DNA from 3 places in the Mesorhizobium sp. WSM4847 genome. Region 2 is predicted to be linked to each of the others. Evidence: predicted binding sites of a transcription regulator. Region 2 holds the regulator's gene; each other region holds the start of a gene.
The links. The regulator LexA, encoded in region 2, represses DNA repair genes until DNA is damaged. The targets are predictions, from matches to a motif close to TGTTCNNNNTGTGTTCNG.
Positions count from the first base shown of each region.

Region 1: a site for LexA is predicted at 5,912-5,929, ahead of AC0L28_RS14665 (ATP-dependent helicase). Genes of this name have one in related genera too.
Region 3: a site for LexA is predicted at 3,211-3,228, ahead of AC0L28_RS26110 (DNA recombination protein RmuC). Genes of this name have one in related genera too.

Region 1 covers NZ_JBVVPY010000008.1:283,864-293,462, forward strand. Annotated here, with positions in the region: gene AC0L28_RS14630 (AsmA family protein) at 1-593, opposite strand, end outside; gene AC0L28_RS14635 (FAD-binding oxidoreductase) at 688-2,100, opposite strand; gene AC0L28_RS14640 (thioesterase family protein) at 2,302-2,808, shown strand; gene AC0L28_RS14645 (hypothetical protein) at 2,930-3,127, shown strand; gene AC0L28_RS14650 (Lrp/AsnC family transcriptional regulator) at 3,288-3,767, opposite strand; gene AC0L28_RS14655 (EamA family transporter) at 3,858-4,763, shown strand; gene AC0L28_RS14660 (dienelactone hydrolase family protein) at 4,764-5,669, opposite strand; gene AC0L28_RS14665 (ATP-dependent helicase) at 5,970-8,666, shown strand; gene AC0L28_RS14670 (ABC transporter permease) at 8,676-9,599, opposite strand, start outside.
Region 2 covers NZ_JBVVPY010000005.1:4,967-14,565, reverse strand. Annotated here, with positions in the region: gene AC0L28_RS08275 (ComEC/Rec2 family competence protein) at 30-2,486, shown strand; gene lexA (transcriptional repressor LexA) at 2,480-3,217, opposite strand; gene AC0L28_RS08265 (molybdopterin molybdotransferase MoeA) at 3,322-4,527, opposite strand; gene moaC (cyclic pyranopterin monophosphate synthase MoaC) at 4,527-5,024, opposite strand; gene trpC (indole-3-glycerol phosphate synthase TrpC) at 5,091-5,942, opposite strand; gene trpD (anthranilate phosphoribosyltransferase) at 5,947-6,957, opposite strand; gene AC0L28_RS08245 (SurA N-terminal domain-containing protein) at 6,954-8,846, opposite strand; gene tpiA (triose-phosphate isomerase) at 8,993-9,599, shown strand, end outside.
Region 3 covers NZ_JBVVPY010000021.1:56,048-65,646, reverse strand. Annotated here, with positions in the region: gene sugE (quaternary ammonium compound efflux SMR transporter SugE) at 1-59, opposite strand, end outside; gene AC0L28_RS26125 (hypothetical protein) at 239-364, opposite strand; gene AC0L28_RS26120 (transglutaminase-like domain-containing protein) at 576-1,406, shown strand; gene AC0L28_RS26115 (GFA family protein) at 1,509-1,913, shown strand; gene AC0L28_RS26110 (DNA recombination protein RmuC) at 1,918-3,177, opposite strand; gene def (peptide deformylase) at 3,283-3,828, shown strand; gene AC0L28_RS26100 (plasmid stabilization protein) at 3,923-4,150, shown strand; gene fmt (methionyl-tRNA formyltransferase) at 4,258-5,193, shown strand; gene AC0L28_RS26090 (GNAT family N-acetyltransferase) at 5,190-5,699, shown strand; gene truA (tRNA pseudouridine(38-40) synthase TruA) at 5,717-6,475, shown strand; gene AC0L28_RS26080 (hypothetical protein) at 6,628-7,233, opposite strand; gene dapE (succinyl-diaminopimelate desuccinylase) at 7,236-8,435, opposite strand; gene AC0L28_RS26070 (diguanylate cyclase domain-containing protein) at 8,726-9,599, opposite strand, start outside.

The sequences.
Region 1 (9,599 bases), on a different contig from region 2:
CCGGTGGAGACGACGACCGTGCTGCGCAGGCCGTCGAGCCGCAGCGAACCATCCATCCGCCAGGGTCCGGCCAGCGATCTGGCAGAGATTGTCGAATTGATCTCGGAAAGACGATGGCTGCGGCCGCCGGCGGCATGGCGCAGCGCGATCTCTCCGTCGGTCACCGTCAGCTTCTCGATCGAGATCTGGCTGGGATCGTAGGGCGAGGACGGGCGTATCGCCCAGTCGACCGTGCCGTCGGCGGCAATGTCGATCGTCGCCTTCGGCCGCACCAGCCGCATGTCGAAGATCAGCACCTCGCCGCTCAGGAAGGGCGCCAGTTCGGCATCCATCGAAAAGGTCTCGACGGTCATTGCCGGCCGGCCGCCGGGGCCGCCGGCGACAGTGACATTCGAGAAGGTCACGGAGGGAAACGGCAGCAATTTCGCCGTTGCATCGCCCTGAACGGTGACCTTGCGGCCCAGAATGGCGCTCGCCTCGCGCTCGAAATCGGCCCGGTAGCCCGTCCAGTCGATAAAATACGGCACCACCAGCGCCGCACACAGCACCAGCACGAAAAAGCCACCGAAGAACACGAACAAACGTGCGAGCATCAACCCCCAAGCAGTCGATTGAAAATCAGCCGCACTCTACCCGCATCAGCGTGTCGATAAAGAGGCAAATCGATCGCCCCAAGAGCAAAAGACTTTAGTCGGTCGGCAGTATCTTCCCAGGGTTCATTATGTTCTGTGGATCAAGCGCCTGCTTGATCGTGCGCATGATGTCGACGCTGTGGCCGAGTTCATGGCGCAGGAAGCCGATCTTGCCTTGTCCGATGCCGTGCTCGCCGGTGCAGGTTCCATCCATGCCGATCGCCCGCATGTTCAGCCGCGCGACAAACTCTTCCGTCTGCTTGATTTCCTTCGGATCGTCCGCGTCCATCAGCACCAGCACATGGAAATTGCCGTCACCGGCATGGCCGACAATCGGCGCGATCAGCCCCATCTCGGCGATGTCGGCTTCGGTTTGCGTGACGCATTCGGCAAAGCGCGAGATCGGCACGCAGACGTCGGTCGACAGCCCCTTGGCGCCCGGCCGCAGCGTCAGCGACGACCAATAGGCGTCGTGCCTGGCCTTCCACAGCTTCGTCCGCTCCTCGGCGACACTGGTCCACAGGAATGGTCCGCCGCCATATTCTTCGGCGATCGTGCCGAAGGTTTCGGCCTGCTCGGCAACGCCGGCATCACTGCCATGGAATTCGACGAACAGGCACGGGCTTTCGGGATAGTCGAGTTTCGAATAGCTCTTCATCGCCCGCATCTGCAGCGCATTGACCAGTTCGATGCGCGCCACCGGAATGCCCATCTGGATTGTCGCGATCACCGCATTGCAGGCCGCCTCGACGCTGGGAAACGGACAGACGCCGCCGGAAATCGCCTGCGGAATGCCCTGCAGCTTAAGCGTCAGCTGGGTGATGATGCCGAGCGTGCCTTCGGAGCCGATCAGGAGCCGCGTCAGATCGTAGCCGGCCGAGCTCTTTTTTGCGCGCTTGCCGGTCGTCACCGTTTCGCCGTCGGCCATTACCGCCGTCAGCGACAACACATTCTCGCGCATCGTGCCGTAGCGCACCGCATTGGTGCCCGACGCCCGCGTCGCCGCCATGCCGCCGAGCGACGCATTGGCGCCCGGATCGATCGGAAAGAACAGGCCGGTGTCGCGCAGGTGCCGGTTGAGATCCTCGCGCGTCACACCGGGCTCAACCGTGCAATCGAGATCCTGCGGGTTGACCGCGAGGATGCGGTTCATCCGCGACGTATCGACAGAAATGCCGCCACCCGGCGCGTTGGTGTGGCCCTCCAGCGAAGAGCCGACGCCGAAGGCGATCACCGGCACGCGGTGCGCGGCGCAGGCCGACACGATCTCCTGCACCTCCGGTGTCGTCTCTGGAAACGCCACGCCATCCGGCGCCTGGGTTGGAATGTAGGTGATGGTATGCGCGTGCTGGGTGCGGATCGCCTGGCCGGTCTGGAACCGTTCGCCGAGCCGCTGCTTGAGGATGCCGAGCACCGCGGCGATGCCTTCTTCGTTGCGCTCGACCGGATTGAGGTCGCTCAGAGCCATCTATTCCTCCGCGAATGGACCAGCGTCCACCCTTGTTATGGACTTATGGATGCCTATCGCATCGGCCCGAAAATCGAAATCGATTTTCGGAAAGCACGATGCGAAGATTCAATGTGCTAGAGCGTACTTTGTGCGTCCAATTGGACGCACGTCGCTCTAGTCTCCCCGACCACGTCCTGTCCAGCCAGAAGGAAGTTTTCGATGTCCACCGCCGCCCCCTTCGCCTCTGCTCCCATGGCCATCGAAAAAGACTGGATCGACTATAACGGCCATCTCAACATGGCCTATTACAACGTGCTGTTCGACCGCTGTTCCGACGAAGCGTTCGAAATGATGGGGATGGGGCCGGACTATGCGAAGCAGCGCCGGCTGACCATCTACACGGCGGAAGTCCATGTCTGCTATATCAGGGAGCTACATCTCGACCACAAGGTCGATGTCTCGTTCCAACTCCTCGACCATGACGACAAGCGGCTGAGAGCCTACCAGGAAATCCGCCATGTCGACGGCTGGCTCGCTGCCACGTCCGAATCATTGTCGCTGCATGTCGATATGTCCGGACCGAAGGTGGCGCCCTTCCCGGCCGATGTCCTGGCCAAGGTCGAAGTCATGCGCGCCGCCCATGCGGCGCTGCCGATGCCTGAGCGCGCCGGCCGTTCGATCGGTATTCGTCGCAAGACGCTTGAGCCGCAGTCAGACCGCCGTTAACCTTACCAAGGTTTTAACGTGAACAAGCCGAATTGAGGCGTTGAACGACTCAGCCGGGTGTTCGAAAACCGTCCGCATTGCGATACTGGCGGCGGGGGCTGAAGCGGTTCGGGGAAATTGCATGAAAACCGATATCAAGGTCGAGGCGGACAAGCTGGCGGCCGATCCACGCATCAGCGACTACGATTTCTGGCGATCGCTGAAGAACCTCAACTACGAAATTTTTACCATCGCCAACAACAACGAGCCGATCCCTTTCGCCATGATCCGCTGGCGCGCCATCCTGAAGCAAGCGCGGATAAAGCGCGGCCACGCCTGACCGGTGCGGAAAGAAATACTTTCCGGTTGCCCCGCCCCGCTTGCCTTCCAACGTCGGTCGTTGGCGAAAGCCGAAGCGAAGTCCGCTCTCCCCCTTGCGGTGGAGATCGGCAGCTTTGCCAATGGTGCCTTGCTGACAAATGCTCACTCGCCCTTCAGCATCACGGCGGCTGCTTCACTGCCGCCAGCGGCGAACGCGCCACCACCGGCGACGACTGGATGATTGCGGTGTTGGTCATCGCAAACGGAATGATGCGGTCGATCACCCGTTCGAGTTCGGCCACCGAACCGACATGCGCCAGCGCGATGAAACAGTCCTCGCCGGTCACCCGATCGCACTGGGCGATTTCCGGCAAGTCGCGGATGATCTCGGCGACCGCAGCCAACTGCCCGGGCACCGGCCTGATCCGCAGCCATGCCGACAGCTTCATGCCGAGCGCGGCCGGGTTGATCCGAACAGTGTAGGCCTCGATCACGCCGCTCTCGTGCAGCCGCTTGATGCGTTCGGCCACGCTCGGCGCCGACAGGCCGACCGAGCGCGCCAGTTCAGCGGTGCTGGTGCGCGCATCCTTTTCCAGCAGGCGCAGGATTTTCAGATCCGCCGCATCCAGATCAACATTTTCGTTTCGAAGGCGTTTCAGGAAAAACTCATTTGTTTAGGAGAACAAATTATCTCTTTGGCCTGGCCGTTACCCATATAAACAGGTAAAATTGCCTGCGATAATGATCCTATGGACGATCAAGCGCAAGCCCCAGCTGCTATCCCTGCCCTCGCCGGCCCTGTCTTTGGCAGGCTGGCGACATCGCTGCCGCCGCATGTCTGGTTCGGTGTCAGCGCTGTGTTTCATTATCTCGGGCCGGCTTTCGCCGTGCTGCTTTTCCCGCATGTCGGCGTGCTCGGCATGGCCTGGCTGCGCATCGTCACGGCCGCCCTTGTCTTCGCGCCGCTAACCCGGCCGTGGACGGCCTTCGCCCGCGCCGACAGGCCGACATTGCTGCTGCTTCTCGGTTTTGGCGCCTGCCTCGGCGTGATGAATTGCTCCTTCTACCTGGCACTCGACCGCTTGCCGATCTCGCTGGTCGCGGCGATCGAATTCGTCGGCACCATCGGCGTTGCGCTGGTCGGCGTCAGAAGCCCGCGCAACCTCGCAGCGCTTGCCGTCGCCGTCACCGGCACCTTGCTGCTGATCGACGTCAAATGGTCAAGCGACCCGATTGGCCTGTTCTGGGCCTTCCTCAACGGCGCGCTGTTCGTCGGCTACATCGTGCTTGGCCATCGCGTTTCCCGCGCCGGCGCTGGCGAGGGCATCGCCGGCCTGGGCGCTGCCATGGCGGTCGCCTTCCTCATCGTGCTGCCGATCGGCTTCACCGATGCGCTGCCGGCTTTCTCGGCGCCGCCACTGCTCATCGCCGCCATCGGCGTCGGCATCTGCTCCTCGGTCATCCCCTATATCTGCGACCAGCTTGCCATGTCGCGGCTGCCGCGACCGAGCTTCGCGCTGATGCTGTCGTTGCTGCCGGTCACCGCCACGCTGATCGGCGTCATTGTGCTCCGCCAGATACCCAGCCCAACCGATTGCATCGGCATCGCGCTGGTGGTGGCCGGCGTCGCTTTTCACAAACCGGCAAATGCCTGATCAGGCAAGCTTCTCCTTGAGAAAGGCGATCGTCCGGCCCCAGGCGAGGTCCGCCGCGTTCTTGTCGTAGCGAGCCGCCGACGTGTTATTGTTGAAGGCATGATTGGCGCCTTCATAGACATGGATCGTGTACTCGACTTCGGCTGCATCGAGCTCCTTCCTGAAGGCGTCGATACCGGCATTGATGCGGGTGTCGAGCCCGGCATAATGCAGCAGCAGCGCCGCCTTGATCTTCGGCACATCCTCGGCCTTCGGCTGCATGCCGTAATAGGCGACAGCGGCAGCCAGATCCGGCGCATTGGCAGCCAGTGTGTTCACCGTGGCGCCGCCCCAGCAGAAGCCGACCGCGCCGACCTTGCCGTTGCCATCCTCGCTGCCCCTAAGGAAAGCGACCGTTGCGACCGCATTGGCAGTGGTTTGCGCCGGATCGAGCTTGGAAAACTGCTCGCGCGCCTTGTCTTCGTCGGCCGGCGTGCCGCCGAGCGGCGACAGGAAATCCGGGGCGAGCGCCACGAAGCCTTCCAGCGCCACGCGCCGCGCCACATCGCGTATATGCGGGTTGAGCCCCCTGTTCTCATGCACGACGATGACGGTGCCGAGCTTGCCGGACTGGCCAGCCGGCTTGACCAGATAGCCTTTCATCTCGCCACCGCTGCCGGGATAGCTGATGTCCTCGCCCGTCACGCGTGAATCGTCCTCGGCAACTATCGCCGCCCGGGCTGAATTCGCCGCCAGCAGCGGCGCGATTGCGGCGGCCGCCGCACCTGATCCGGCAAGCCTGGTCAATTGTTCCATGAAGCGCCGCCGGTCGAGCGTCAGATGCGTGTATTCGTCATACGCGTCGATCATAGCCTGGGTAATGGCGGGTCTGTTGACGGCGGGGTTGGCAGGGCTCGGTTTTGTCATGGCGCTCTCCTCGGCTTCGGGAACATGTCCGCCGCGCAAGATAGGGTAGAAGCCCGCACGGTCCAGTCACGGATCGGTGAGGCGCTGCTGACGCGAGCACAGGTCCGCCAGACCGGCGGCTGGTCCAGGATGACACCGTTCGACTGGTGCGCTGTCCCACTTGCTCCGACCCGCCGTGCCTGTCGAGCAGGCCGGCGCTATGGCTGGCGTGCCATAGGATTTGCAACTCCCCCGGCTGGACAGAGAACAAAACGGAGACACTTCTGGCCTTTCGCTGCCGAATCACTACATTCGGGGGAGATGTCCGGCTTTTCGGAAGATATGCCCTTTTTTGATGAACCGAACGCGCGGCCCGTGGCCCCGTCGGGCATTGCTGCGCGCGCCATGGCTGCCCGCAGCGGCCATGCCAATGCGCCCGATTATCTGAACGGGCTCAACCCCGAGCAGCGGCTGGCGGTGGAAACCACCGAGGGTCCGGTGCTGGTGCTGGCCGGCGCCGGCACAGGCAAGACGCGCGTGCTGACCACCCGCATCGCTCACATCCTCGCCACCGGCAAGGCCTTCCCGTCGCAGATCCTCGCCGTCACCTTCACCAACAAGGCGGCGCGCGAGATGAAGCAGCGCATCGGCCTGCTGATCGGCGAAGGCAATGTCGAGGGCATGCCGTGGCTCGGCACCTTCCACTCGATTGGAGTGAAGCTGCTGCGCCGCCACGCCGAACTTGCCGGGCTCAGATCCGACTTCACCATTCTCGACACCGACGACGTCGTGCGCCTGATCAAGCAGCTCATCCAGGCCGAAGGACTGGACGACAAACGCTGGCCGGCCAAGCAGTTCGCCCAGATGATCGACGGCTGGAAGAACAAGGGGCTTGGCCCCGCCGAGATTGCCGAGGGCGACGCCCGCGCCTTCGCCAACGGCAAGGGGCGCGAACTCTACAAGGCTTATCAGGAGCGGCTGAAGACGCTGAACGCCTGCGACTTCGGCGATCTCCTGTGCCACCCGATCCGTATCTTCCGCGCCAATCCGGACGTGCTGAAGGAATACCACAAGCGCTTCCGCTACATCCTCGTCGACGAGTACCAGGACACCAACACCGCCCAATACATGTGGCTGCGGCTGCTGGCGCAGCGGCCGGATGCCGGACGAGCTTCAACATCAACAGGTTTGCAAACGGCCGAAGGCCGCAAGCCCGACCGGGCGTCCGAGCCCTTGCGAGGCCCCTCCCGCGACGCCGAAGGCGCGCAAAAAAGGGGGGTCGGGCCCGCGCCGGCAGGCGCGGAACAGCCCGTGAGCGAAAATAAAGTCAACATTTGCTGCGTCGGCGACGACGACCAGTCGATCTATGGCTGGCGCGGGGCCGAAGTCGACAACATCCTGCGCTTCGACAAGGATTTCCCCGGCGCCACGATCATCCGGCTGGAACGCAACTACCGCTCCACCGCGCACATCCTCGGCACCGCCTCCCACCTCATCGCCCACAATGAAAGCCGCTTCGGCAAGACGCTGTTCACCGAAAAGATCGCCGAGGACGACGAGAAGGTGCATGTCCATGCCGCCTGGGATTCCGAGGAAGAGGCCCGCGCCGTTGGCGAAACCATCGAGGCCTACCAGCGGCAGAAGCACAATCTCAACGATATGGCCATTCTTGTCCGCGCGTCCTTCCAGATGCGCGAGTTCGAGGACCGCTTCGTCACCCTTGGCCTCAACTACCGCGTCATCGGCGGCCCGCGCTTTTACGAGCGCCTCGAAATCCGCGACGCCCTCGCCTTCTTCCGCGTCGTCGCGCAAGGCGCAGACGACCTCGCCTTCGAGCGCATTGTCAACGTGCCGAAGCGCGGGCTGGGCGAAGCCACCATCCGCCAGATCCACGACACCGCCAGGGCGCTGCGCATCCCGATGCTGGAGGCTGCAGAAAAACTCGCTGAGAGCGACGAGCTGAAGCCAAAGCCGCGCGCAGCGCTGCGCGAAGTCGCCGCCAATTTCGAGCGCTGGCAGAAGGCGCTGGAGACCACGCCGCACACCGAGCTGGCCGAGACCATCCTGGAGGAGAGCGGCTACACCGACATGTGGAAGAACGACCGCTCGGTAGAAGCGCCCGGCCGGCTGGAAAACCTCAAGGAACTGATCCGCTCCATGGAGGAGTACGAATCGCTGCGCTCCTTCCTCGAACATGTAGCGCTGGTGATGGACGCCGAGCAGAACGCCGAGCTCGACGCCGTCAACATCATGACGCTGCATTCGGCCAAGGGCCTCGAATTCGAGACGGTTTTTCTGCCCGGCTGGGAGGAAGGACTGTTCCCGCATCAGCGCGCGCTCGACGAGGGCGGCCGCTCCGGGCTGGAGGAAGAGCGGCGGCTGGCCTATGTCGGGCTGACCCGCGCCAAGAAGAACCTGCATTTGTGGTTCGTCTCCAACCGCCGCATCCACGGCCTGTGGCAATCGACGATCCCGTCGCGCTTCCTCGATGAATTGCCGGAAGCCCATGTCGAGGTCGCCGAGAGCGGCAACTCCTATGGCGGCTACGGCAATGCCTATGGCGGCGGCTCCTTCGCCTCCGGACGGGGCGGCCAGGCGGCAGGACGGCAGAATCCTTACGGCGCTTCGCGCTTCGACAATGTCGGCGCAGAAAAATCCGGCGCCTTCTCCAGCGCCTATGCAACGCCGGGCTGGCAGCGCGCGCAGCAGAACCGCACCGAGGCGACCGACCGCAACTGGGGCTCGCGCTCCGGCCACCAGGTCGAGCGCATCGGCTATGGCGAGACCGACAGTGGCTATGGCGCCGGCCGCACCTCGATCAAGGGCCGCACCATCGACGGCGAGCTGGTCGCCAAATCCGTCGCCGACACGCCATCCCCCTTCAATGTCGGCGACCGCGTCTTCCACCAGAAATTCGGCAACGGCAACATTTCGGCCATCGACGGCAACAAGCTGACCATCGACTTCGACAAGGCCGGCCAGAAACGCGTGCTGGACGGGTTTGTTACCGGGGTTTGAGCGTCCCTCTCACCGATACCGCGCCTGGTTCCATTTGTGGCCGAGCAGCGACAGGATGATGATCAGCCCGTTGAAGAACTGGACATAGAAGCCGCTCAGGCCTGCCGCGACGACGCCGGTCTGGATGAATGACACGGTGACGGCGCCGATGGCGCCGCCGACCACGGTGCCGACGCCGCCCCAGGTCGGCGTGCCGCCAACGAACACCGATGCCAGCACCGGCAGCAAATAGCCGTCGCCAGCCGTCGGCCACCAGGTGAAGTTGATCATCACCGAGAAGGTGCCGGCGATCGCCGCCCCGATGCCGACGAAGACGAATACTTTCACCCGCACGCGCTTGACGTCGATGCCCATCTGCTGGGCGCTGTCGGGATTGTCGCCGACCACCTTCACCTGCGCGCCGAAACGATGCCTGTTGTAGAGCAGCGCCGACAGCACGACAAAGCCAATGGCCCAGAAGATCTGCACCGGGATGCCGTAAAGCTGGCTGGAGAAGATCTTGTAGGCCCAGCTGTCGGCAAGGCTGGTCAGCGCCGTCGACCTGCCTTCGTTGATGATCTGGATCAGGCCGCGCAGCAGGAAGTTCATGCCGAGCGTGGCGATCAGCGACGACAGCCCGCCATAGACGACCAGCGACCCGACAAGGAAGCCGAGCAACGTGCCCGTTGCAATGGCGGCGGCAATACCGAGAAACGGGTCGTAGCCGGCCTGCACGACCAGCGCGAACACCCATGAGGCAAAACCCATCGTCGCCGGAAACGACAGGTCGATCTCGCCGCAGGTGACGACGAAGACCAGCGGCACCACCACGAACAGCGCAACCGGCAGCGTGGTGAGCACGGAACTGTAGAGATACCAGGTGGTGAAGACGGTCGGGTTGGCGATCATGAACACCGTCATCATCACCACGAACACCGCAAGCGTGCCAAGTGC
Region 2 (9,599 bases):
GGAGGTCAAGGGCGCAAGGGGCGAACCCTATGGCTGGACCAGGCCGCGGCGTGGACGAGAGCGAGGGCGCGACCGCAAGCGTCAGCGAACGATCGCTGTTTGCCGACGTTCCTCACACTGAGTCGCTACCCGTTTCGCTGCCTGCGTCGCCGCTGAGCATCCAGCCTCTTTCGCCGGATCGCCCGGCGCCGATACCGGCTTCAGCACCCGGCCCTGTCATTCGTTTTCGCCGACAGCTCAGCCATCTTTCACCATCCGGTGTCCGCAACAGCGTGGCCGCGGCAGCCGGCCTGGAACTCGACCGGGGCGTCGCCTTCCTGCTGGTGCCGGTTTTCCTGGCATGCGGGGTGATCGTCTATTTTTCGCTTGCCGTCGAACCGGACTTTGCCCAGCCCATCGCCGTCGTGGTCCTTACGGCATTGTGTGCGGCCGTCACGCGCTCACGCCGCAAAACGCACCTGTGCTTCATGGCAGCGTTGCTGTGCGCGCTTGGTGTGCTCGCCGCCAAGGTTGAAACCTGGCGCGCCGGAACGAAGATGCTCGGTTCGGAAATCCAGACCCGGCTGACCGGCCGTGTCGTCAGGCTCGACCAGATGGCGAACGGCCGGATCAGGCTGACCATCGACGTGATGTCGACCGCCCGGCCGACACTGCGTTATGCACCCGAACGTGTCAGGGTGTCGGCACGCAAGATTCCCGCTGAGATGACCGCAGGCTCGGTGGCAACCGGCTATGTGAGGCTTCTGCCTCCGACTGGCCCGGTCAGACCGGACAGCTTTGACTTTTCCTTTGACAGCTATTTCGCCGGCATCGGTGCCAGTGGCTTTTTCCTCGGCAGTCCAAAGATCGTCGTCTCCGAAGATGCACCGTTAACCGCACGCCTTTCTTCGTCGATCGAGAAGGCGCGCGAAACCATCGCCGACCATATCAGGGACAGCATCGGTGGTGCCGAGGGGGAGATTGCCGCTGCGCTGATCGTCGGCGTGCGTGCCGGCATCCCCGAAGAGATAAACGAATCGATGCGGCGCACCGGCATCTACCACATCATCTCCATTTCCGGCCTGCACATGGCGCTTGTCGCCGGCACCGTCATGGGATTGCTGCGCGGCGCCTTTGCGCTGTTTCCCGACTTTTCGTCGCGCCGGCCGGTCAAAAAATATGCGGCTGCTGCTGCACTCGTCTCCATCGCTGCTTATCTGATCTTTTCCGGTATCGTGGTCGCGGCTGAACGCAGCTTCATCATGCTGGCGGTAATGCTTGTCGCCGTGCTGTTCGACCGGGCGGCACTCACCATGCGCAACCTGGCGATTTCGGCCATCGCCGTCATCGTCGTGTCGCCGCACGAGGTGGTCGGCGCAAGCTTCCAGATGTCGTTCGCCGCGACTGCGGCTCTCGTGGGCGCCTATGCCGGTTGGTCCGACTATCGTGCCGACAAGGCCAAGGCGCCGCGACAGCGACGGTCACCGGTCGCTTTCGTCACGCGCAAGCTCGTCGCCGGGGCAGGCACCATCGCAATGACCTCCATCATTGCCGGCAGCGCCACCGCGCTCTTCGCCATCTGGCACTTCCAGCGCGTCTCGCCGCTCAGCCTGTTCGCCAATCTGGCCGTCATGCCGATCGTCACGATCGTCATGTTCCTGGCCGTCCTCAGCGCCTTGGCAATGCCTTTCGGCCTCGACGGCCCTTTCCTCTACATGATGGGCAAGGGCCTGACGGCGATGATTGCAATTTCGGGATGGATCTCGGAGCGTTCGCCGGTCGATGCAGTCGGCCTGATTTCGTTGCAATCGGTTCTGCTGGTGACGGTCGCCTTAGTCATCGCCACGATGGCGACGACATGGCTGCGGCTTGCGGCACTTCCCTTTGCGCTCGCCGGCCTGCTGACGATTTCCGAGACGCGCACCCCCGACGTGCTGATCTCGGAGGATGCGCATCTGGTGGCGCTGCCGATCGGCGGCGGCGAACTTGCCGTCAACCGGATGCGTTCGAACGAATTCACCACCGACAACTGGAAACATGCGCTGGTTTCAACAACGATCGTCGAGCCGGAGACATTCGAAAAAGGAGATGTGCGGTTCGACATCGCCGATCCGGCCGACCTGCCGCCGGGAGCGCCTTTCACCTGCACTGCCGGCCTGTGCCTGGCCCGGCATCCGTCCGGCGCGCTCATCGCGCTCGCCGACAACCGCAAAACCGCGCGGCCGGCCTGTGCCTTTGCGGATTTGATCGTCATCGACGATGCCACAGCCTATTACAAACCCTGCCGCAACCCGCTGGTTCTCGTCGTCACCAAACGGCAGCTCGCTCGCATGGGCAGTGCCGCCGTCTTCTTCGATCCGCTATCGGCGAAGACGCGCGCAGAAATCCGTTTTGCCGTCAGACAGCCATACAGGCCTTGGCATGAGCAGCGGCGATTTTCGCGCGAGGCGAGGGGCCTGCCGCCATACCGCAGGGCCGAGAAACCCAAGAAGCCTGCCGTTCAGTAACGCCGGATCAGTCCGACGAGCTTGCCCTGCACCTTGACCCGGTCCGGCCCGAAGATGCGCGTCTCGTAGGCCGGATTGGCGGCTTCCAGTGCGATCGAGGCACCTTTGCGGCGGAATCGTTTCAGCGTCGCTTCCTCCTCGTCGACCAGAGCGACAATGATCTCGCCAGGCTGGGCGGTTTCGGCGTTGCGGATGATGACCGTGTCGCCGTCGAAGATGCCGGCCTCGATCATCGAATCACCCTTGACCTCCAGCGCGTAGTGCGTGCCGCCGGTGATCATGTCCGGTGGCACCGAGATCGAATGCGTCTGGTGCTGGATGGCGTCGATCGGCACACCGGCAGCGATGCGGCCCATCACCGGTATGGAGACGGTGGCAACGACGTCGTCGTCATTGCCGGCAGCACGCATGCGCGAAGGCGCCGGCTTGATCTGGCGTCCGAGGCCGCCCTGCCCAAGGGAGCCTTGAATGACGCTCGGCGAGAATTTGCGCGCCGCATTGAGGCCCGGCGCGATCGAATCGGGCAGGCGCAGCACCTCCAGCGCGCGGGCGCGGTTGGGCAGGCGGCGAATGAAACCGCGTTCCTCCAGCGCCGTGATCAGCCGGTGGATCCCTGATTTGGAGGCGAGGTCGAGCGCTTCCTTCATCTCGTCGAACGAGGGCGGAATGCCGCTTTCCTTCAGCCGTTCGTGGATGAACATCAGCAGTTCATGTTGTTTGCGTGTCAGCATCGCGACCCCCAACAGAATCAGAAAAACAAACCCAGAACAAACACTATCTGTTCCAGTTGTGTTCCGCAACCATTTAAAGTTTAATGAATGTGTTGACGTTTTGTTCAGCGTAGCATCAGCACGCTGCAGGCGGCGCCGGCTGCGGCTGCGGGAGCGAATGGCTCGCGTACGACCAGTCCGTTGGCGTCGGCCAGCATTCTGAGCATCGAGGAATCCTGGATACTGAACGGCGTTGCCTCAAGCGTGCCAGCTTCTTCCTTCACCACCGCGCGTACATAGTCCTGCCTGAGATCGTTAGCCGGCATGGCGGCGCCGAGCCGCGCCAGACGCATGTCCTGGCGGAAGGCGCGGCCGCCGAGCCGCGCCAGCAGCGGCTTCAGAAAGAGCTGCGTGCAGACCAGGCTGGCCACCGGATTGCCAGGCAGGCCGATGCAGCGGATGGCGCCCAGCCGCCCGAACATCAGTGGCTTGCCGGGCCGCATGGCGATTTTCCAGAAATCGAGCGCCATGCCTTCGCCGGTCAGCACGTCATGGACGAGGTCATGGTCCCCGACCGAGGCGCCGCCCAGCGTGACGATGACGTCCGCGCCTGCGTCGACGGCTTTTGTCACCAGCGCGGCGATCGCGTCCTTGCGGTCGGCGGCGATGCCGAGATCGAGTGCGCTGGCGCCGACCGAGCGGGCCGCGGCGGCGACGCCATAGGCATTGGAGGAGATTATCTGGTCGGGGCCAAGGTCGCTGCCCGGCGGCAGCAATTCGTCGCCGGTGGCGATGATGGCGACCAGCGGCCGTTTCACCACGCGGACCTGCTGGTGGTTGGCCGACGCCGCCAGCGACAATGCCGCCGGATCAAACAGGCGGCCTTTCTCCAGCAGCATGTCGCCCTGCGAGAAATCGAGCCCGAGGCGGCGGATGTTGCGGCCTTCAACCGTCGGCGCGGTCACTTCGACCATGCCGCCGCCGAGGTCGCGGACATTCTCCTGGATGACGATGGTGTCGGCGCCTCCGGGAAGCGGCGCGCCGGTGAAGATGCGCACGGCCTGCGCCGCGCCGACTGTTCCGGCAAAGCCTCGTCCGGCCGGCGCCATGCCGATCACCGAAAGTCTCGCGGGCACGGACGCGACATCGTCGGCCCGCACGGCATAGCCGTCCATGGCCGACGCGTTGAATGGCGGCTGGGTGCGGAGCGCCATGAGCGGCTCCGCCAGCACGCGGTCGGCGGCATCCATCAGGGCGACGCTTTCAGCCTGCAAGGGCGCAGCATCCGCAAGCAGGTGCTCGAGCGCCTCGGCGACCGCAAGCAGCGCCATTATTGGCCTGCCCCCTCGGCATCCGCCTTGTAGTCGCCGGATTTGCCGCCGGTCTTTTCCACCAGCCTGATGCCGGAGATGGCCATGCCGCGATCGACCGCCTTGGCCATATCATAGATGGTCAGGCAGGCGACCGAGACGGCGGTCAGCGCTTCCATCTCGACGCCGGTCTTGCCGGTGACGCGGGCCAGCGCCGTGACCTTCAGGCCGGGCAGCGTCGCGTCAGGTTCGATGTCTACCGATATCTTGGTCAACAGCAGCGGATGGCAGAGCGGGATCAGCTCATGCGTCCTCTTGGCCGCCATGATGCCGGCGATGCGCGCCGTACCCAGCACGTCGCCTTTCTTGGCATCGCCGTCGAGAATCATTTTCAGCGTTTCGGGCCGCATCGAGACAAGACCTTCGGCGATTGCCGTGCGGGTCGTCTCCGCCTTGTCGCCGACATCGACCATATTGGCTTCGCCTTCCGCGCCAAGATGGGTGAGGGCGGCCGACATCGTCAGGTCACCCTGGAGCGACGTGCGTCCGTTTGGACGCACAAACTACGCTCTAACGCTTTGTATCTATGCATCATGCTCTCCGAAAATCGATTCCGACTTTCGGGAAGATGCATTGGCGGGCGCCTTGCCCATCAAAAGCAGGTGCGTCGCAGTGGCCACGTCCTGTTGCCGCATCAGGCTCTCGCCGACGAGGAAAGTGCCGATGTCGCTCCGTTCCAGCCTGCGGCAGTCCTGGTGCGAGAAAATACCGCTCTCGCTGACCAGCAGCCGGTCGGCCGGCACCATCGCCGCGAGCCGTTCCGATGTCTCGATGCTGGTTTCGAACGTCCGCAGATTGCGGTTGTTGATGCCGATCAGCCGCGACGACAGTTTCAGCGCGCGTTCCGTCTCGGCCTCGTCATGCACCTCGACCAGCGCATCCATGCCGAGCTCGAACGCCGTCGTCTCGAGTTCCCTGGCCACGGCGTCATCGACGCTCGCCATGATGATCAGGATGGCGTCCGCGCCCCACGCACGGGCCTCGAACACCTGATAGGGCTCGAACAGAAAATCCTTGCGCAAAGCCGGCAATGTCACGGCGCTGCGCGCATTGGTGAGGAATTCAGGCGCCCCTTGGAAAGACGGCGCATCGGTCAGCACCGAGAGGCAGGCAGCCCCACCTTTGGCATAGGCCCTGGCCAGCGCCGGCGGATCGAAATCGGCGCGGATCAGGCCCTTGGACGGGCTCGCCTTCTTGATCTCGGCGATCAGCGCGAAACTGCCGGATTTGCGTTTGGCTTCAAGGGCCGAGAGAAAGCCGCGCGGTGCATCGGTAGCCCTCGCCCGTGCCTTGATTTCGGCAAGCGGCACCCGCGCCTTCGCCGCCGCGATCTCGTCGCGCTTGTAGGCTTCGATCTTGCGCAGGATATCAGACACGGCGCTATCCGTTTGAAATCTCGACCAGCCGGTCAAGCACCTTTAGCGCCCGGCCGCTGTCGATGGCTTGCGCCGCCGTCGCCATGCCATCGGCAAGCGTCGTCGCCTTTCCCGCCACCACCAATCCGGCGCCGGCGTTCATCAGCACCGTATCGCGAAAGGCGCCGGCAGCGCCGCCCAGCATGTCGCGCAGCGCCTGGGCGTTGTAGGCGGCATCGCCGCCGCGCAACTCATCCTTGGTATGCCGCTTCAGCCCGACCGCTTCCGGGGTCAGCGTAAAGCTGCGGATCTCGCCGCCGACCAGTTCGGCGACTTGGGTTTCGCCGGTGGTGGTGATCTCGTCATAGCCGTCGCCATGGGCGACCCAGGCGTGGTCGGCGCCCAGTGCCTTCAACGTCTCGGCCACCGGCATGATCCATTCCGGCAAGAAGACGCCAACCATCTGCCTGACGACACCAGCCGGATTGGAGAGCGGGCCAAGCAGGTTGAAGATTGTGCGGGTGCCGAGCTCGGCGCGGATCGGGCCGACATGCTTCATCGCCGGATGATGCGCCGGTGCGAACATGAAGCCGACGCCTGCGTCGTGGATGCAGCGGCCGATCGTTTCCGGCGGGATGTCGAGCTTGACGCCAAGCGCGGTCAGCACGTCGGCGGCGCCGGTCTGCGAGGACAGTCCGCGATTGCCGTGCTTGGCCACCGGCACGCCGCAGGCGGCGATGACGAACGCGGATGCGGTCGAGATGTTGACGCTGTGCGAATTGTCGCCGCCGGTGCCGACGATGTCGATGGCGCCAGCCGGCGCGTCGACGCGCAGCATCTTGGCGCGCATGGTGGCGACGGCGCCGGAAATCTCGCTCACAGTCTCGCCGCGCACGCGCAGCGCCATCAGGAAGCCGCCGATCTGGCCGGGCGTAGCGTCGCCCGACATGATGATGTCGAAGGCATCGCGCGCTTCCTCGAAGGAAAGGGAGCTGCCAGCGGCGACCTTGGCGATATGGGTCTTGAGCGCGCTCATCTGGTCAGGGCTTGGGCAACGGCGGTTTGGTCGATGCGAACGTCATATTGCGTCTGCAGCTGCGCCACCAACTGGTCGAGAAGGTCGTCGGACATGCCGGCGGTGAACGATTTCTGCTCGTCGTCCGGCACCGAGCTGGCGTCGGCTCCGGCAGGCTCGAACACTTCGGCAATCCTGAACAGGATCTGTCCGTCGCCGGTGGGCGAGGGGATCAATCCGGTCCCGCCTTCGCCTTCGCCGAACATCGCAGCCGCCCCTTCCTTGCCGAAATCGGCGTCGTCCGCCCCGCGCTTGACGCCGCGCTTGGTCTGCTTCTCAAGCTTGAGCTCGCTCGCGATCACGTCGAGCGTAGTGCCGGCCTCGAGACGCTTTTCGAGCTCCTGCGCTTTTGCGGAGAGCCGCTTGGTCGTTTCCGCCGCGGTCCAGTCGGCCACCACCTTCTGGCGGACTTCATCCAGCGTGCGGTCGCGGGCCGGCGTGACCGAATCCACCTCGTAGAACACGAAGCCGTTTTTGGCAGTGGTGAGGTCGGGATTCTCGGTACCGGGTTCGGCATCGAACACCGCCTTGATCAGCTCTGGCGATTCCGGCAGATCCTTGACGATGGCGCCGTCCGGCCTCAGGCCGGTGCGATCGATCGCGTCGACGGTGACGACCTTCAGCTTCAGTTTTTCGGCCGCTTGCTCGAGCGTGCTGCCCGAAGCGCGGCTGTCTTCGTAACTGTCATGCACGTCGAGCAGAATGCGGCTTGCCTCGCCCAGCGCCAGGTCCTTGCGGATGTCGGCGGCCACTTCGGCCAGCGGCTTCACCACTTCGGGCTTGATCTCGGTGACGCGCAGCAGCACCGGACCGAAGGCGCCCTGAACGACCGGGCTGACTTCGTTGACGTTGAGCGCAAACGCCGCATCCGCCACCGCCTTGTCGGCGATCTTGTCCTTGGACAGCGTGCCGAGCAGCGTGTCGGCCTGCGTCTTGCCCTCGGCGGCGACGAGTTTGTCGAATGTCGCGCCGGTCTTGAGTGAATCGAGCGCGGCCTTCGCGGCATCGGGCGTTTTGAACACGAGCTGTTCGATGGTGCGCGTTTCCGCCGTGGTGTAGCGCCCCTTGTTCTTGTTGTAGTCGTCGCTGACCTGCTGGTCGGTCACGGCACTCACATCCATGATGTCTTCCGGCTCGAGCCTGACATAGGAGAATTTGCGGTATTCGGGCGCCGCATAGGTCTTCTTGTTTTCCTCGAAATACGCCGAAAGCGTAGTGTCGGATGGCGCTTCGATCGGTTCGACCAGCGATTTCGGCAAGGTCAAATAGTCGATGGTGCGGTCTTCGCCACGATAAAGCGCGACCGCCTTCAAGAACGTATTCGGGGCCTTGAGGCCGTCCGAAACCGCCTCGACGATCTGCTGGCGCACAGCCACCTGGGCGCGATTCCTGAGATAGTCTTCCGGCCGCATGCCGACCTGTTGCAGTATGTATTCGAAAGTCCTTCTGTCGAAGTTGCCGCCGGGACCCTTGAAGGCCGGGTCTTCATGCGTGAGTTGGGCCAGCCGGTCCTTGGACAGCCCAAGCCCGAGCTTGCGGGCCTGCTCATCGAGGACTGCCCCCGACACGAGTTGCGCCAGCACCTGGTTGTCGAGGCCGAGCGCCGTCGCCTGCTCGCGGCTGATGCGCTGGCCGAATTGCTGCGACATCACGCTGATCTGCCGGTCATAGGCCAGCCGATACTCGTTGATCGACACTTTGGTGCCGCCGGCCGTGACAACCGCGTCGTGGCCTGCAAAACCACCGACCATCTGTCCGGAAATGCCCCAGACGGCGAAGCTCAACACCAACAATATCAGCAGCGCTTTCGCGATCCAGGTCCCCGCGGCGCTTCTCAAGATACCAAGCATGGTCACTTCCGATTTTTTCGCGCATTTTCGCATGCGCCGAGTCTGAAACAAGCGCAATAGCGTCCTTCCGGCCCACTGTCGATTGCTTTGTGGGCTGAGTTTGGTAGTGAGGACGCAGCCGAATATTGCCCGGAGAAGCAAATCCCATGACGCCTGGAATCCGCCCGCTGGTCGCTGGCAACTGGAAAATGAACGGCACCAGCGCCTCACTCAACGAACTCAGGATGATCGGCAACGGCTTCATGAGCGGGCTCGATGCCGAGACCGAAGCGCTGGTCTGCGTTCCGGCGACGCTGCTTGCGCATGCCGCGGAGATCTTGTCGCGCACGCCGGTCCGGGCCGGGGGCGAGGATTGCCACAGCAAGGAGAGCGGCGCCCATACCGGCTGTATTTCGGCCGAGATGCTGAAAGATGCGGGCGCCAGTCACGTCATCGTCGGCCATTCCGAACGCCGCGCCGATCAAAACGAGGACGACGCCATTGTCCAGGCAAAGGCGTCCGCCGCGTGGCGCGCCGGGCTGGTTGCCATCATCTGCATCGGCGAGACGAGAGCCGAGCGCGAGGCGGGCGCCACGCTCGACGTGCTGTCGCGCCAGGTCGCCGGCTCGGTGCCGCCGAATGCAACGGCATCGAATACCGTCATCGCCTACGAGCCGGTATGGGCGATCGGCACGGGGCTGACGCCGACTGCCGCCGACGTTGCTGAGGCGCATGCGCATATTCGCGAAAAACTGTCGGAAAAGCTTGGCAGCG
Region 3 (9,599 bases), on a different contig from region 2:
AGGCCGATCGCCCAGGCGATCTCGAACAGGCCAGCGAAGAAGAGAAGAATCCACGACATCGGAACGCTCCATTGGATTGCGGGTCGTCCCGGTCTTTTCGGAAAGCGCGAAGTCGTCTTCGCGGCATTGATTTAGAAATGCCCAATCAACAGCAGCGCCGACAGCACTTCAGGACCAATCGCTGAATGTCGATGGTCCTGGAATGCCGTCGGTCATGACTGCGCCGAAACGCCGAGGCTTACTTGTCCTTGAGTTTGGTCGCCTTGACGGGCGGCGCTTTCAGGGTCGGGGCAGCGGCAGGTTTCTTCGCGTCCTTCTTCGGCTTGCGGGCTTCCTTGCCCGCCTTCATCGCACCTTTAGCCATGATTCGTTTCCTCCAATTGTGGCAAGCGAAATGAACCAAGAGAAACGCTCGACCGCAAGAGGCATAATCTGGCGCCGGCGCCAGCCGTCGGCTGTCAACCGTTTCTAAATCGCTCGTAAACCGCGCTGGTCCGTGCGATGATCTTTTTTGCGCTGCAGCAACGGCCCGTGCCTTCGCCGGGTGGTGATCCGGCAGGACGGTCAGGACGATAATGCGAATCCATATCGGCTGCGAGATGAGCTTCGACTTTCCGCAGGAAACGCCGCTGATCGCGATGCTCAACGTTCACTATTCCCGCGCGTCCGATCTCGAGCGGCCGGATTTCCTGACTTCGAACCCACCGGTGCCGATCGAGAGCTACCGCGACAGTTTCGGCAATTGGTGCAACCGCCTTGTCGCCCCTCCCGGTCGCTTCACCTTCGGCACGGACGCGGTGATCCGCGATCCCGGAAGTTTTGAGATGGGCGATCTGCTGGCGTGGCAGCACGAGGTGCGCGACCTGCCGTCGGAGACGCTGCTGTTCCTGCTGCCGAGCCGCTATTGCGAGAGCGACGTGCTGGCGAACGAGGCGTGGCGGCTGTTCGGCCACTCACCGCTCGGTATTCCACGCGTGCAGGCGGTCTGCGATTTCGTCCACAACCACATCATCTTCAACTACGGCAACGCGCGGCCGACGCGCACGGCAGCAGAGGCCTATCGTGAGCAAAGCGGCGTTTGCCGCGACTTTGCCCATCTCGCCGTCGCCTTCTGCCGCGCCTTGAACATCCCGACGCGCTATTGCACCGGCTACATCAGCGACATCGGCCTGCCGAAGCCTTGGTCGGACATGGACTTCGCCGCCTGGATGGAGGTCTACCTCGGCGGTCGCTGGCATGCCTTCGATCCGCGCAACAATGCGCCGCGCATCGGCCGCATCCTGATCGCCTCCGGCCGCGACGCAGCCGATGTGCCGCTGACCCATATTTTCGGGCCGGGCACGCTGGCCGGTTTCAAGGTCTGGACGGAAGAAGTCATCGAACAGGCGTCGACGCAGCAGCCTTGAACCAGCGGATGGTTTGCCGCGTTGTGAATGCCTGTGTGGAGCTTCGGCGGCTGCGCCGTTAAGCTCCAACACGTCGAGGCGCGGCTGAAGGGAGGAACGAAGATGAAAATCGACGGCGGGTGCCATTGCGGCGCCATTACCTACGAGGCGGAGGTCGATCCGGACAACACCAGTATTTGTCACTGCATCGATTGTCAGCAGCTGACCGGAACAGCGTTTCGGGTGACCGTGCCGGCGCCGGAGCAGCGCTACCGGATCACCAAGGGCACGCCGAAGATCTACATCAAGACCGCAGCGAGCGGCGCCAGGCGCGCCCAGGCCTTTTGCGGCGAGTGCGGTACGCACCTCTATGCCACGTCGGTTGGCGACGGGCCGAAAGTCTATGGCATCAGGGTCGGCACGGCGCGGCAGCGCGAACAACTGATCCCGAGAAAGCAGATCTGGCACCGCTCGGCGCTGCATTGGCTGCCGGAGTTCGAAGGCACAATGATCGTCGAGGAGCAGTAGCCTCTCAGTCGTCGCCTTCGACCACCCTTAGCCTCAATTGGCCGGTCTTGGAGTCGGCGACGCGCGCACCCGCTTCGGTCTTCGCGTTGGCCGCCGATCCGGCGTCGCCTTCCGCCGGCTGCGCGCCGAACTCCAGCGCCTCGATCTTTTGGCCGCGCTTGGTCACCTTCGACGTCGAGACGAGAATATCGTCGATATCCTTGGCCGACTGGCCGAAATGGCTCTGCAGCTTGCGCACCCGCTCGTCGAGGCGCGAGACATCCTCCATCAGCCGGATGACTTCGCCCTGGATCAAATGCGCCTGCTCGCGCATGCGGGCGTCCTTGAGAATCGCCTGGATGACCTGAATCGACAGCATCAGCAGCGACGGCGAGACGATGACGATGCGGGCGCGGTGCGCCTTGTGGACAATCCCCTCGAAATTCTCGTGGATCTCGGCGAATACCGATTCCGACGGCACGAACATGAAGGCGGTGTCCTGCGTCTCGCCCTGGATCAGGTATTTGTCGGAAATATCGCGGACATGCACCTCGATATCACGCCGAAACGCTTGTGCGGCGACCTTCTGCAAATCGACGCCTTCGGCGGCACGGATGGCATTCCAGGCTTCCAGCGGAAACTTGGCATCGATGGCGAGTGCGGGCGCGCCGTTCGGCATCTTCACCAGGCAGTCGGGCCGGCTGCCGTTCGACAGGGTCGCCTGGAATTCATAGGCGCCGTGCGGCAGGCCGTCGGCGACGATCGCCTCCATGCGCGACTGGCCGAAGGCGCCGCGCGTCTGTTTGTTGGAGAGGATTGCCTGAAGTTGCACGACCTGGCTGGCGAGCGACTGGATGTTGCCTTGCGCTGTATCGATGACCGCCAGCCGCTCCTGCAGTTTGGCGAGGCTTTCATGCGTCGATTTCGTCTGCTCGGTCATGGTCTGGCCGAGACGGCCGGTCATCGCGTCGAGACGCTGGCCGATCGACTGCGTGAGTTCGGCCTGCCGCGCCCCGAACACTTCGGCGATGGCGCCCATGCGGCCCTGCATCTCGGCCTGGCTTGCCAGGATGCCGGCCATCCGCGCCTCGGCGTCGCGGGCGTGGTCGGCGGCTTCCGCGGCAGCCACCGCACGCGCCTTGGCCGAGCGCCAGAGCGCGACGACGAGCGCCACGAACAGGCCCAGGAACAGGACCGCGCCGAATGCCAGCGCGTGGCCGAGCGTGATCGTGGTGGCGCCGAGCCGGGCGATCGGTTCGGACAGGATGGTGGTCAGGTCGTTCATATCGGACAGCATAGATGATTCGGCCTGACGACACAGATCAAAACGTGAACGCCGCTGCAAATGCCCCGGTTGACGCTTTTCGTGCGAGGTCTTAGGTGAGACGCCATGTCGATCAAGCCGCTCATCATCCTTCCCGATCCCGTCCTGCGCCAAGTTTCGAAACCGGTCGAGCGCGTCGACGGCGCCTTGCGCAAACTGGCCGACGATATGCTGGACACGATGTATGATGCGCCGGGCATTGGTCTGGCGGCGATCCAGATCGGCGAACCGCTGCGCATGCTGGTGATCGACCTCGCCAAGGAAGACGAGCCGCCGGCGCCGCATGTCTTCATCAATCCCGAGATTCTTGAGAGCGCCGATCAGCGCTCGGTCTACGAGGAGGGGTGCCTGTCGATCCCGGATTACTATGCCGAGGTCGAGCGCCCTGCCGCCGTGCGGGTGAAATATCTCGATCGCGACGGCAAGCTGCAGGAGATCGAGGCCGAAGGGCTGATGGCGACTTGCCTGCAGCACGAAATCGACCATCTCAACGGCGTTCTGTTCATCGACCACATCTCGAAGCTGAAGCGCGACATGGTGGTGAAGAAGTTCAAGAAGCTCGCCAGGGACAAACCATCAGGCAGCAAGGCGCCGGGCAAGTTAGTGGGATAGGGCGATACTCGCGCAGTTTGATGCTGAACCTTTCGAAGATGTTGGCGGGACAGCGCCCCTCTACCCTGTTCCAGATCAGGAAATGGAGACGCCGATGAGCGACATGCTGATCAGAAATATTCCCGAACCCTTGAAGCGGGAAATCGAGCAGGCGGCGCGTAAGAGCGGCCAGAGCCTGTCGGGCAAGGCGATAGCTCTTCTGCGCGAAGGCATGGTCGCCGAAAGGCAAGCCAGGCTGGAGCCGGGTCTTTCGGCATGGGACGCTATTCGCGCGACTTTCGCTGCTGAAAACGCAATTGGCGATGAATTGCCAAGATCATGAACGAAATCGAAGCAGAAAGGAAACGCGACTTCGGTCGCCGACCCGCAAAGTTCGCGACTTCGACTGAGCCGACTTAACGGCCAGACGAAGACCGGACCCGGAACAAAATGCCCTTGCGCGTCATCTTCATGGGTACGCCCGAATTCTCGGTGCCGACGCTGCGGGCGATCGCGGATGCCGGACATGAGATTGGAGCCGTCTACACTCAGCCGCCGCGCGCCGCCGGTCGCCGGGGGCTGGAACTGACGCCGTCGCCGGTGCAGCGCGAGGCCGAGCGGCTGGGCCTCGAGGTGCGGACGCCGGTGTCGCTGAAGAACGAGACCGAGCAGCAGGCGTTCCGCGCCTTGCGGGCCGATGTCGCCGTCGTCGTCGCCTATGGATTGCTGTTGCCCAAACCCATTCTCGAGGCGCCGCGGCTCGGCTGCCTCAATGGTCACGCGTCGCTGTTGCCACGCTGGCGCGGCGCCGCCCCTATCCAGCGCGCCATCATGGCCGGCGATACCGAGACAGGCATGATGGTGATGCGGATGGAAGAGGGCCTGGACACCGGCCCGGTGGCGATGGCCGAAAAATGCGCCATCGGCCCCGATATGACGGCCGGCGAACTGCATGATCGGTTGATGCACATTGGCGCCGCGCTGATGGCGGAAGCGCTGGCTCGTCTGGAACGGGATGCCCTGACTTTTACCGCACAGGCGACGGAGGGGGTGACCTATGCCAAAAAGATCGATAAAGCGGAGACGCGCGTGGACTGGACGCGGCCTGCTGGCGAAGTCCACGATCATATTCGCGGCCTGTCGCCCTTTCCCGGCGCATGGTGCGAGATCGAAATTGCCGGCCGCCTGGATCGGCTGAAACTGCTTCGCTCGACGCTTTCGCAAGGCGCCTGCGAGCCGGGAGGAATTCTCGACGACCGGCTGACGGTCGCCTGCGGGTCAGGCGCGATCAGGTTGGTCGAAGTTCAACGTGCGGGCGGAAGGCCCATTGCCGCGCAGGAATTTCTGCGCGGGGCCAAGCTCGAAAAAGGAATGAAATTCTCATGAGCATGATGTCGATACGCGCGGCGACGCCGCGGGACCGCGAGGCGATCCGCCTGGTCGAGGAACACGCATTCGGCCAGCAGGCGGAGGCCGGACTGGTCGACGCGCTGGTCAGCGGCGGCGATGCCGTCGTCGAACTGGTGGCGGAAGAAGATGGACAGGTGGTCGGCCATATTCTGTTTTCGCGGCTTTACGTGCAGAACGGCGGCAAGAGCTTTCCGGCAGTGGCGCTGGCGCCTCTGGCGGTCGAGCCGTCATTCCATGGCACCGGCATCGGCGGTGCGCTGGTCCGCGAGGCGCATATCCGCCTGAAGGATGCCGGCGAGGTGCTGGCGGTGGTGCTTGGCGATCCCGCATATTATGGCCGCTTCGGCTACAGTCACGCGCGCGCCGAAAAATTCGAAAGCGAGTTCCAGGGCGAAGCGATGCAGGCGCTGGTCTGGGGCGAAGCGCCTGAGACCGGCAAGCTGGTCTACGCTTCGGCTTTCGGCACCGCGCTCGCCGCCTAACCTCATCCTTCTTAGGAATGCCGCGTTTTCGCCTCGACATCGAATATGACGGCAGCCTCTATGCCGGCTGGCAGCGCCAGGCAGACCAGCCTTCGGTGCAGCAGGCGATCGAACAGGCGATCGAGAAATTCTGCGGCGAACAGGTCTCGCTGCGCGGCGCCGGCCGCACCGATGCCGGCGTCCACGCGACCGGTCAGGTGGCGCATGTCGATCTCGTCAGGGCGTGGCCTGATGACAAGGTTCGCGATGCCGTCAACGCCCACCTGCAAACGGCCAAGGCGCGCATCGCCATCCTCAAGGCGGCTGTGGTGCCGGATAGCTTCGATGCGCGTTTCTCGGCGATCGGCCGCCACTATCTCTACCGCATCGTCAACCGGCGCGCGCCGGCGGCGCTCGACAAGGGCAAGATCTGGTGGGTGCCGAAGCGGCTCGACGCCGAGGCCATGCACGAAGCGGCAAAGGTGCTGCTGGGGCGGCATGATTTCACCACGTTCCGCTCGACCCAGTGCCAGGCCGACAACCCGGTCCGGACGCTCGACCGACTGGATGTCAGTCGGCTGGGTGACATGATCGAAGTGCGAGCCTCGGCGCGCTCGTTCCTGCACAATCAGGTGCGCTCGATGGTCGGCTCGCTGAAGCGCGTCGGCGAAGGCGGCTGGACAATTGCCGATCTGAAGGCGGCGCTCGACGCGCGCGACCGTGCAGCCTGTGGCCAGGTGGCGCCGCCCGATGGGCTTTTTCTCGTTGGGGTAGATTATCCGAAGGCGTCCGGATGACGCGGCTAGATGTGCCGATCAGTCAGCGTCACTAGGCTAGGTCGTCCTGCCAATCGGCCCAGCCGTAGAACACGCGCACAATCACCACGCGCTCGGACTCTACAATGAAGGCGATGGTGACGCGGCGTGTGAATCCGATGATCCGAGGCTATTCAAGTCCCGGTTCCGCTCGGCGCACCGATGCCGAGCAGCGCCTGCAGCGCGAACAGAACGACCAGCGACGCCACGAACATTCCGGCGAAGACAGCGCTGCCGACAGCCGCGCCCCTGCCGATGGCAACGTTTGTCATCCGCCAGGTCAGGATCATCGACAGCGCGAACAAAAGCAGCGACGCCAGTACGGCGAACTCGTTGGTGGACGGCAGGAAAAGCCTGATCAACGCCGCTGGCAGCATCATCCAGGCGATGATCGCCGACGCCCAGTTGCTGGCGACGACATAGTGGACGAAGCGCCCGCCGATGCCGGCGCGCGGCGCGACGAGGGCAAGGCCGACAAGCGGCAACACCCAGACGCCGATGTCGACTGTCGCCAGACGGATCAGCATGCTGAAGCGTCCGGCGAATGCATTCGGATCGCCGATCTCGTTGGCGAGGCCGACCCAACCGACGATCAGCGCCGGTGCCGCGACGACGATGGCGAAGAAGGAATTCCAGAAACCGTCGGCCGAAAGGTCGAACTGGCGCAGCCCATCGGCCTTGCCGAGCATCAGTCGCCAGGCGCCGTTGAGCGAAGCATAGGTTTCATCCGACGAAAGCATGATTACGATGCGCCTTGCTCGAACCAGTCTTCGATGAAGCGCAGATAAATCTGCGTCAGCGTCTCGAGGTCGGCAAGTGCGACGCGTTCATCGACCATGTGCATGGTCTTGCCGACCAGCCCGAACTCGACCACCGGACAATAATCCTTGATGAAGCGTGCGTCGGAGGTGCCGCCGGAGGTGGAAAGCGCCGGCTTCCTGCCGATCACCGCCTTGACCGAACCGCTGAGCGCTTCGATCAGCCGCTCGTCGCGGGTGAGGAAGACGTGGCTCGGCCGGTCGCGCCAGACGAGTTCGTAATCGACCGGTGTCGTCTTGCCGGCCCGGTATTTCTTTCGCTTCGCCGCCTTGTCGAGACGGTTGTGGATTTCCGCCTGGATGGTCTCGGCGGTCCATGTGTCGTTGAAGCGGATGTTGAAGGCGGCGGTCGCCTTTGCCGGAATAACATTGGTGGCCGGATTGCCGACGTCGATCGAGGTTACCTCCAGATTGGTCGGCTGGAAGTCCTTGGTGCCCTTGTCGAAGACTGGGTGCAGCAAGGCTTCGACCAGCGTCATCAGGCCGCGCACCGGATTGTCGGCAAGCTGCGGATAGGCGGCGTGGCCTTGGCGGCCGTTGACGATGATGCTGCCGGACAAAGAGCCGCGCCGGCCGATCTTGATCATGTCGCCCAGCGCATCGGGATTGGTCGGCTCGCCGACGATCGACGCATCCCATTTCTCGCCCTTGGCGACCGCCCATTCGAGCAGCTTTGTCGTGCCGTTGATGGCCGGCCCTTCTTCGTCGCCGGTGATCAGCAGCGAGACCGAGCCTTTCAGGCCGCCTTTCGACTCGAGATGGCGCGCCACGGCGGCGATGAAACAGGCGATGCCCCCCTTCATGTCGACGGCACCGCGACCGAACATCTCGCCCTTGGCGATCTCGGCAGCGAAAGGCGGATGCGTCCATGAGGTCTCGTCGCCGACCGGCACCACGTCGGTATGCCCGGCGAACATCAGGTGCGGACCGTTGCCGGAGCGCCGCGCATAGAGATTTTCGATATCGGGCGTGCCGTCCTCCGAGAACACCGGGCGCTCGACGGAAAAGCCGAGTGGTTTCAGCATTGTTTCCAGCGTGCTCAGTGCCCCGCCCTCGATAGGTGTCACGGAGGGGCAGCGGATGAGGGCGGCGAGATTTCCAGCGGGATCGGTCGGCAACGTCATGGGCAAAAGCGTTAGTCGAAAGCGCAAGGCCTGTCACGGCCAGACATAAGGGCCAGCCATCCCGCCGACACTATGGTTTTCATGGCGTATTGTCGCAGGCCTGATGCATGTCGCCCAAAAGGCATGGCCCTGGGCTTGACCGGTGCGGGCGCAGCGGTTTTGGGCAAATGCGCATAAAACAAACAAAGGCTTAAAGTGCGTCGCAGGAGTCGCTTCAGACGCGACGCACTTAGGCGGGATACGAGATATTGCATGGACTGAGCGACAAAAGGCCCAAATAATCGCTGTGGTCAGTTCGCGGCCCGCACATGCGCCCGGTAACGGCCCTTTCCGGTGCGCTTGGCTTCATAGAGCGCGTGATCGGAGCAGGTGAGAAGAAGTTCCGGCTCGCCGCCGTCGGCAGGCGCGAAGGCACTTCCAATGCTCAACCCGATGGGTATTGCGGTGCCCACGCCAAGGTCGAAGGGTACCGAAATCTTCTCAATGGCGCGCTTTGCCAGCATGGTGGCTTCGATCTCGGATGTGTCGGGCAGCAGGATCACGAATTCGTCACCGCTGATGCGAAAGACCATATCCCCCGGTCGGAAAGCGCGCTTCAATCGTTCGGCCACCTTGCGCAGCAGCATGTCGCCGACCGCGTGGCCGAAGCGGTCATTGACGTGTTTGAAGCCGTCGAGGTCCATGCTGAGAACGGCAAACGGCATGCCGCCGTTTGCTGCCGGCGCCGCAAGCTCGCTGCACATGCCGCGCAGTTTCTCCTGAAGGAAGATGCGGTTGGGCAGGCCGATCAGCGCGTCCTTGATCGCCAGATCGCGATTGTCCAGTTCGGCGCGGATCATGCGGGCGTTGATCGCATGATTTTGAAGCAGCACGATGATGACGCCGGCCACATAGAAAGGCACTTGAAATCCGACGATCGACATTCCGGGCGCCGGAGATAACAGCGCGCCAACCAGGAAAGGCAGGCTTACCGCCAGCATGACGAATATGGCGTAGCGCGGGGTCGCTGCGTTGCGCGACGACACCACGCCGACGACGCCTGCGACGTTCAAGGCAGCCAGCACGGCAAGCGCCATATCCCCGCTGACGACGCAGCCATAGCAGCCGAGGCCGAAAATCACCGACCATGACCCACCGGCGGCCATGAGGCCTGTCAGCGGCCCC